DNA from 2 places in the Yersinia antarctica genome. Region 2 is predicted to be linked to the other one. Evidence: predicted binding sites of a transcription regulator. Region 2 holds the regulator's gene; the other holds the start of a gene.

Region 1 (4,877 bases), 2.1 Mb from region 2:
AACACAAACTCCAGCATCGACCACACGCTGTCGGCACGTAACCGCATCGTCAATGGTGCGTTTCGGATAACCCCGGACTGACTGATGGTCATCCCTGCCGCCACTGCGGCCAGAATGCCGGAGACGCCAATATGCTCAGCAATCAGATAAGAAGCGAATGGCAACAGCAGCAGTAAGACAATTTGTGTTGCCGGATCATCACCACTCCAGCGGCTCATCAGGCGCAGTGACTTACTGTATAGCCAGGTTACCGCCACACCAGCCAGCAGGCCACCAATCGCCACTTTTAGGAACTCAAGTGTGGCACCAGACACGGTAAAGACCATCGTCCCCATTGCCACCGCAATGGCAAACTTTAGCGCAACCAGACCAGAGGCATCATTCATCAACGCCTCCCCTTCTAATACGCCCATAATCGATTTAGGTATGCGCCCTTTCCCCACAATGCCGGATAATGCCACAGCATCGGTTGGCGACAATACCGCCGCCAGTGCAAACGCGGCTACCAGCGGAATACCCGGCACCATCCAGTAAATCAGATAGCCGATACCCACCACGGTGACCAGCACCAATGCCAGCGCCAGACCAAATATCTCCCGCCCATGGTGAATAAACTCTCGTGTCGGTGTTTTCCAGCCGTCGGCAAAGAGCAGCGGTGGAATAAACAGCACCAGGAATAATTCCGGGTCAAAATCGACATGCAAACCAAAGTGGGGAAAGGCCAACAAGGCACCACAGACAATCTGCATCAGAGGAAGGGGGATTTGAAACGGCAACATCCGAGTGACAACGCCGGAAAGCGACACCACCAGAATCAGGATGAGGATTGTAAAAAAAATTTCCATGCTTTCCTTAGACTCAACTCAACACAACTCAATATAAGATTTAACCTCACCCGCCCGTAGACAGGGCCGGAGTTTAGCTTTTGATAGTAGATCACTTTTTTGTTAAACGGGGAAAAAACCTGTAACTGATGGCAGGAAAAAACAAAGAAAATAGGGTTATTAAAAACCGCTGTGGCATCGGGACAGCGTCACCCCGATGCCAGCAAAAACTCATCGCTTAGATTGCCCAGCCACCCGCATAGAATGCCACTAACGCGATAGCGATAATCACGGTACCGATATTCAGTTTACGCCATTCACCGGAACAGATACGGCCAATAACCAGCGAGCTGAAGCCCAACATAATACCGGTGACGATATTACAAGTCAGCACGATAAACACAGCACAAAGCAGGCCAGACATCGCATCAACAAAGTCTTCGAAATCCAGTTTGGAGACGTTGCTCAACATCAGCAACCCTACATACATCAGAGCCGGTGCCGTCGCATAAGCCGGAACCAAATAGGATAGTGGCGACAGGAACAGCATCAGCAGGAACAAAATACCTACCACGGTGGCGGTCAAACCGGTTTTACCACCAGCGGCAGTACCGGCGGCAGATTCGATATAAACCGCAGCAGGCGCAGCGCCCACCAAACCAGCAAAAATGCTGCTAACGGAGTCAGATGTCAGAGCTTTACCGCCGCTGATGATCTGGCCGTCTTTATCCAACAAATTAGCCTGACCCGCTACCGCGCGGATAGTCCCGGTGGCATCAAATACAGCAGTCATCACTAATGCCAATACACTTGGCAGCACCACAGGTTTCAATGCACCCATGATATCAAGGCTGAAAATCAATGAATTACCGTTAGCATCCGCCAGGCTAGGCATCGCAAACAGCCCTTGATAGGTCACACTCGGATCAAAAATCAGGCCGATAACCGAGATGGCGATGATCACCAGCAGAATGCCACCCGGCACTCGCAGTTTTTCCAGACCGAAAATCACCGCCAGCCCTAGCAAAGTCATTATGACCGGGAAAGAGGTAAATGCACCCAGTGCAACCGGTAAACCTTCAATCGGGTTTTTGATAACCAGGCCGACACCGTTTGCTGCAATCAGCAACAGGAACAAGCCGATACCGATACCGGTACCATGTGCCACGCCCATCGGCAAATTACGCAATATCCATGAACGGATACCGGTCACAGAGATAATAGTGAACAGCACCCCCATCAGGAATACTGCCCCCAATGCCACAGGAATACTGATGTGTTGCCCCAGCACCAAGCTGAATGCCGTAAACGCTGTCAGTGATATGGCGCAACCAATCGCCATCGGCAAGTTGGCCCACAACCCCATCAACAAAGAACCAAGACCGGCAACCAGACAGGTTGCCACAAACACCGCTGTTGGTGGGAAACCCGCTTTGCCAAGCATACTTGGTACAACAATGACCGAGTAGACCATGGCGAGAAAGGTTGTCAGGCCAGCCAGCACTTCCTGGCGTACATTACTGCCGCGTTCACTAAGCTTGAAAAATGCATCAAGCGAACCTTTTGGCGTTACTGCCCGGTTCACTTGAGGGTTGGTGCTAGACATGGTTATGTCCCCTGTGTGTCATTTTAAAGTAGTCAGCAAGTCAGGCGCCCTTCCCTACGTAATCGTTTCCGTTTTTGCCGATTAACTCGACAACGCCTCCAACATCTTCATGGTGGAGAAAATAGCAAACGATTAGCTGGAAGCACGCATGACTGAAAAAAATCGAAGAAAAACTACAATAAGCGTCATTGTTGCAGGCAGTTTGGACGCGGCCAGCGCGCAAAAACCGGAGCGTACACTCGGTACGTGAGGATTTTTAGCACTGCCCAAGTTCAAAATGGCAAATAAAATAGCCTTATTGTAAGGCAAACGATTATCTAGCTATTCGTAGCGACTAATCAACACCAGATAGCGACATTTATTGCATTTTTTTACATTAATTTGTCGGGGGAGCATTAATTTGACGGGAAACAAAAGTGTGAGTAGCCTCACACTCATTTACTTTGCGTGGCAATGATGCCGAATCATCGGTTATCAGCCTTCCAGTTTGTAGGCTCCGCCCTTCTCAATCGCCTGTTGGTAGGCTGGGCGCTGATGAATGCGCACTAAGAAATCTTGCAGTTTCAGGAACCCCTCAAGACCACCACGGGTGTTGATTGCCTCGATAGGAAAACTCATCTGAATATCCGCCGCGCTGAAATCACTGCCAGCAAACCACTGATTATTCGTCAAATGCTGTTCCAGATAATCGCGGTGAGTAGCAATTTGCTTATTCAGATAACTTTTCTGTACGCCATCACCCAGAGCCTTGGCAACCGGGCGAATAATCCACGGCACAGGCGGCCCACCCAATCGGCTAAAGATAAGTTTCATCACCAGCAATGGCATCAATGAACCTTCGGCATAATGCATCCAGTAACGGAACTGTTGACGATCATAGTGACCGGTGGGTTTAAATAGCCCCTGTGCATCATAGGTTTCCTGTAAATACTCAATAATGGCACCAGACTCCGCCAAGGTGAGATCACCGTCAGTAATCACTGGTGATTTTCCCAATGGATGGATTTTTTTCAATTCTGGTGGTGCCAGTAAGCTGCCGGGGTCGCGCTGATAGCGCTTCAACTCATAAGGAACTTGCAGTTCCTCCAGCATCCACAAGATACGTTGTGAACGTGAATTATTCAGATGGTGAACCGTGACCATGACCAAGCTCCATATGATGAACATAAGAGTATTGATTATAGTGATAAAAGAATTTTTTGGTTTGCAAAGCTGCCAATACCAATTTTAAGAAAGCAAAACAGATATATCGAGGTATAAAAATCTCATCCCTCAGGCGCGGCTTAAAACCAACAAAAAGCCCCGCCAAGGCAGGGCTTTATTTTCCTAATCAGCACTGTTGTGCTTAAAAAACAGCGCAATCAGAAGGGGAAAGGACAGCTGAGATTGAGAATGTAAAGTTTTATCCCCGGCCCCAAGGCGATTTGGAGTAATAATCTAATTGAAATTCTCTTGAACGTAAATTATCAATCCAAAAAAAGCAATATATTTGTCAAAACCTTACTGTGCTTGGCCTCACGATCGAGCCCCTTCGCTGTCTCAGCAGCTCCTGTGAGGCCATAAGCCCGAACCTATAGTGACCACTCACGGGCATCATTACAAGTCGAAATAGACCGGTGAGCAACTTCTTCAGTCAGCGGGCTTAGTACTGGATGTCTATTTGCAAAAGCTTAAAATCTTTGAGCTTAGAATTAATGACGGCGATAAGCTTCCTTCTTTCTATATTATACTGTCCGGCTCGCTCGGCTAAATGGCCGGGGGCTTTTGACTCTCTCTTTACATCTCGAAGAAAAGACTGATACAGCGTCTCTAGAGAGGATTCTATTTTGCAAACGAATTTTTGATATTGTTCGTCGCCAATCATGCTGGACGGGATGGTTTGCGCCACTAAACTTCTTGACCAATTATCGTAGAGAAACCCTGTTTTTAACATTGCTTTCGTCGCAACTAAGGCTTGCTGAAAATCCGGATAATCTCTCTCATGAATAAAGTTATCAGTGAATGCATTTCGATCAAAAGACAATCTAACTGCAGCCAGATGATTTTTAATTTCAGACGCACCGAAGCTTTCTTGAAAAGCCATGTAGCTTGACGACATAACCGCATGCGACCTATTGATGAATTGATTAATCTCATCCCAAAACCATAGCTGGACTTTGAACTTTATCGTCCCTGAAGAATTTAGTAGATTGACATGATTTTGTAGCTTTGCATCCGTCCTTGCTGTTGTGGCAATAATGAAAAGGTCTAGGGCAGGGGTAAATTTCCTCGCCTTAATTATTTCGTCATCGACATGCTTAATTGTTAAACTAGGATTCTTAGTTTCTTTGCACTGTATCCCTATACACTTTTCAAGAATATCAGTCGCATATACATCAACCCCATCCTGACGCTGCCCTTGCCTACCATACTCTTGAACGGACTCTCCAACGTATTTTGATCTTGCC
Region 2 (4,877 bases):
ATCACCCAGAATAAAAGGTGAACCGGTTAACCAGGCAAAGAAACCGGCACTACAGGCAGCAAACATCATCACGTTGCCACTAAATGTTGCCGACTTAAGCAACTGCCAGAAACTGATGTTGGTGCTAATGCGTGCAGCATTATCTTGTGCGGTTTTTTTGCGTTCGTTCAACCGCGCCGTTGGGATCAATAGCAGCAACGTAACGGCCAGTAGCACTACAAAAATTGAACGCCAACTGAAGTGGTTTAATAACCAGGCACCCAGTAGCGGAGCTAACGCGGGAGAGAGTGCTACGAGCGGCATAATGGTGGCAAACACGCGATTGGCCTTGCCATCGCGATAACGGTCTACCACTAACGCCTGCCAACTTACAGCAGCAGAACACACCCCTACCGCTTGAATAAAGCGGAGTACCAATAATTGTGTCGCATTTTCAACCCATAAAATCCCCAGACAACCGATGGCAAATAACGCCAAACCGGCTAACAGTACCGGTTTACGGCCTAACTTATCCGATACGGGTCCCCAGATAAGCTGAGCGATAGCAAAACCGGCGAGGAAGATACTTAAGCTGGCACTGATGGCGCCGGCAGACGTTTGAAGCTCTTGTTGCATTGCGCCAAAAGCGGGTAGATACATGTCAGTGGCCAAATAGCCCAACATACTCAGACCGGCCAGATAGAACATAAAACCAGACGACGTTTTCATTCTTTATTTCTCTTTATATCCTTGGTCCTTGAAACCGCAGAGGTGTTAGCAGCGGCTCCAATGACGTTGGCTAAATTATAATTTTTGCAGGCAAAACTTCTGTTATAGAAAATTAATTGCGGAGGGCATTCTATCCGCTGCGATATTCTGTTGTGAAACGGTAATATTTGCACCATGCTATTAAAAAATTTGATAGCAAATTGGTGATGTAAAAAGGTGAAAAACTATGTGGTCTGAATATTCACTGGATGTGGTGGACGCAGTAGCCCGTACTGGGAGTTTCAGTGCTGCTGCTCAAGAATTGCACCGCGTACCGTCTGCGATTAGTTATACGGTGCGCCAGTTGGAAGAGTGGTTGGCCGTTCCGTTGTTTGAACGACGTCATCGCGATGTGGAATTAACCGAAGCTGGCGTGGTTTTTATTAAAGATGCGCGAGATGTTATCAAAAAAATGAATGACACACGCCGTCAGTGTCAACAGGTGGCGAATGGTTGGCGTGGGCAGTTAAATATAGTAATAGATAAAATTGTTAAACCACAGCGTAGTCGCCGTTTAGTGTTGGATTTTTACCGACATTTTCCTGATATTGAACTGCGGGTACGCTATGAAGTATTCAACGGTGTGTGGGATGCGCTGGTGGATGGGCAGGCGGAAATGGCCATTGGTGCGACCCGCGCGATCCCGGTCGGTGGGCGGTTCATCTTTCGCGATATGGGCTTTTTAAGCTGGCATTGTGTGGTGAGTGTCGATCATCCTTTAGCCCAATTAACCGAGCCACTTAGCGATAATCAGTTACGGCCTTATCCCTCACTTTGCCTGGAAGATACCGCCCGTAATTTACCTAAACGTGACACCTGGACTTTAGCAAACCAGCAGCGATTGGTCGCCCCGGACTGGGCAACGGGAATCGATTGCCTGTGTGCAGGATTGTGCATCGGGATGGTGCCGGCACACATGGTATCGCCGTTGATTGAGCAAGGGAAGCTAGCGGCACTGACGCTGGCTGAACCGTTGCCCGATAGTCCATGTTGCTTGACCTGGGAGCAGAACAACCATTCACCAGCATTGGCCTGGCTGCTGGAATATCTAGGTGACAGTGTCACACTTAATACCGAATGGTTGAAAGATGACAGTGAGTTATCAATCAATGACTGAGGATTAATGAGGCAAGATTAGCCGCCGATAGAGCTAAACACTACCGGCAGGAGAGGATTAACGGCGATAATCGAGGAACGGGCCATCAGCGACAGAACGGCGCTCAATCAGTTTAGGGTGTACCTCAATGGTCTGCGAATCTTCACGTTTGCTGACAATACGGTCAAGTAACATGGCAAAGGCCGTTTCGCCCAAGCGCTCTTTGGGCTGGTGAATAGTGGTAAGCGCCGGCGAGAAATAGCGCGCATTACGCACATTATCATACCCGATCACCGAAATATCTTGTGGTATCCGTAGGCCCAACTCATCAGCAGCACATATCGCGCCCATGGCCATAATATCGCCGCCACAGAACACCGCCGTTGGGCGATGTTTTTGTGTCAGGATTTGATGCATCGCTTTATAACCGGATTCCGGTTCAAAATCCCCTTGGACCACCCACTCATCACGCAGGGTAATATTTGCTTCTTCCAGTGCTTTCAGGAAGCCCTGGTGGCGGCCACCACCGGTATTACGGGCTAACTGGCCGGGGATAGCCCCAATGTCACGATGACCGCGCTCAATCAGGTAACGGCCCGCCAAATAGCCGCCTTCAAAAGCGTTATCAATAATCGAGTCAGTAAAATCACCCCGTGCGGTTCCCCAATCCATGACGACCATTGGGATATTGCGATATTCTTCCAACATCCCGAGTAGCTGCTCAGGATATTCTGAACACATCACCAGCAACCCATCGACACGTTTTTGTGCCAACATCGCCAGATAAGCTTTTTGCTTGTCCAGATTATTATGAGAATTACATAAAATCAGGGTATAACCTTTGCTATAACAACTATTTTCGACCGCTTCGATCACTTCGGCAAAATAGGGCGCTTCGCTGGATGTTGCCAGTAAACCAATTGATTTAGTGTGATTAACTTTCAAACTGCGGGCTACAGCGCTGGGTGAATAATGCAGTTCTTTAATGGCAGCCCACACCGCAGCCTTGGTATTCTCGGCGACGAAACGAGTTTTGTTGATAACGTGCGAAACGGTGGTGGTGGACACACCCGCGTGTTTGGCCACATCTTTAATCGTTGCCATAAAAAGAATGACTCCTAAGCTTACCGGTTACAGTAGGGTAAGTATTATGTTAATCGTTTGCCTGCATAACCCGAAAACCGCTCAGACAAAAACACGATATTAGGCTGGGAAGTTAAATCAGCTGATTGTCTGAGAGTATTTATTGGACGTTATTAGTCGGTATGCAGTTATGAACTGCGAATTTTGGCTGATCTGGAGGAAAAGTGAAAGGGGTAATCAAAGTTATAAAGTGCGTAATGAGCACAAGATTTTTTTTCTGAACTGTGGGAAAATAATTTAACACACTAACTATGTGCCTTTTCCCTACTACAAACTAACCGGCTAAGGAGTTTTTATGGATACCAATCTGAAAATGTCGCTGATTACGACTGTTGGTGCGCTGGCGATGATTATTGTCTTTAGCTTCGTGGCGGTAATGAATTAATTAAACCGCTTGCCGGTGTGAAGTGATAAGTAGGGCGGGTTAATCCCGCCCTTAATTATTTTTACGCGTAATGCGACGATGGGTTGTCACTCTTCTTGCCGTATCAGGCTAAATTTTTCTCAACGAAAGACCAGTTAACCAGTGCCCAGAAGTTTTCCAGGTATTTTGGCCGCGCATTGCGGTAATCAATATAGTAAGCATGTTCCCACACATCTACGGTTAACACTGGTTTATCGTTGGTGGTCAGTGGAGTTGCTGCATTAGACGTACTGACAATCGCCAGTGTGCCATCTGCTTTTTTAACCAGCCAGGTCCAGCCCGCACCAAAGTTTTTTACTGCCGCATCAGTAAATTGTGCTTTAAATTCAGCAAAAGAACCAAATGATTGATTAATGGCATCGGCAACTTTGCCCGTAGGTTCGCCGCCGCCGTTAGGTGACAGGCAGTGCCAGTAGAAGGTGTGGTTCCAGACTTGGGCCGCATTATTAAAGATCCCGCCATTAGCGGTTTTTACAATCTCTTCCAGCGTCTTACCCGCAAACTCAGTGTCTTTAATCAAGTTATTGAGATTAACCACATAGGTGTTGTGATGCTTGCCGTAGTGGTATTCCAGCGTTTCAGCTGAGATGTGGGGCTCTAGCGCATTTTGCGCATAGGGTAATGCCGGTAATTCAAAAGACATCGCTCTCTCCTTTCGGGGTTGCTCAGGGTGTTTGCTCCTCAAATCACATCAATTGCCACGGGCAGTGAGGTGGCGAAGAGCGGTTAAAGCTTAATTGTTGTATTTTTGTTGTGGGTATTAATCTTAACAACTTTCAACAGGAATGACAGATATAACCATACTGTTTGATGGGTGATTGTATCACCGTTATGCCATGGGGATAACAAGTGCAGGGGCGTTATTGTGCCATCAGCACCCGGTAGGACAACCGGGCGCAAACTGAAGTCTTAGCGGATGGTTTTCGGTGTGACCACACGGCGTGCGCCAACGTAATGATCCTGCCAGTAGTCATTGTCCAGCATACTGATACGAATTTCTTCACCAGTGCGTGGGGACTGAATGAACTTACCGTTACCCAGATAGACGCCTACATGGTCGGCGACGCCACGGTTGGCAATATTGAAGAACACTAAATCCCCGCTCTCCAGCTCAGCACGTTTGACGGGGGCGGCGTCACGCAAGTGATACATCTCGTTCGCGGTACGCGGCATTTTTATTCTGATCACGTCTTTATAGGCGTAATAGATAAGCCCGCTGCAATCAAATCCGGTATTAGGAGAGGTGCCACCCCAACGATAAGGTTTACCGACTTGCTTCATCAGTTTGCTCATCGCGGTCTGTTTGGCGTGTTGATAGCGTTTTTTATGCGCTGGACTGAGCTTGATTTTACTATTGGCGACTAATTCGGTAGCCGCTTTGCCTTGGGTTTTATTTCTGTGTCGGCCATAAGCGACTCTTTCTGTTTTTTTACCTGCAGTCACTTTTTTATTGGCTGCAGTTTTAAT

What was found. Region 2 encodes PurR, which represses purine synthesis genes. Its sites were predicted from a motif close to CANGCAAACGTTTGCNTG; they were not measured.
Positions count from the first base shown of each region.
Region 1: a site for PurR is predicted at 2,486-2,503, ahead of ACWJJO_RS20625 (NCS2 family permease). Genes of this name have one in related genera too.

Region 1 is NZ_JBSJQF010000001.1:4,454,570-4,459,446, forward strand. Features, by position in the region: gene ACWJJO_RS20620 (Na+/H+ antiporter) at 1-845, opposite strand, end outside; gene ACWJJO_RS20625 (NCS2 family permease) at 1,063-2,430, opposite strand; gene ACWJJO_RS20630 (glutathione S-transferase family protein) at 2,905-3,573, opposite strand; gene ACWJJO_RS20635 (hypothetical protein) at 4,073-4,877, opposite strand, start outside.
Region 2 is NZ_JBSJQF010000001.1:2,328,236-2,333,112, forward strand. Features, by position in the region: gene punC (purine nucleoside transporter PunC) at 1-708, opposite strand, end outside; gene punR (DNA-binding transcriptional activator PunR) at 935-1,864, shown strand; gene purR (HTH-type transcriptional repressor PurR) at 1,922-2,947, opposite strand; gene cydH (cytochrome bd-I oxidase subunit CydH) at 3,282-3,371, shown strand; gene sodB (superoxide dismutase [Fe]) at 3,475-4,053, opposite strand; gene ACWJJO_RS10750 (C40 family peptidase) at 4,320-4,877, opposite strand, start outside.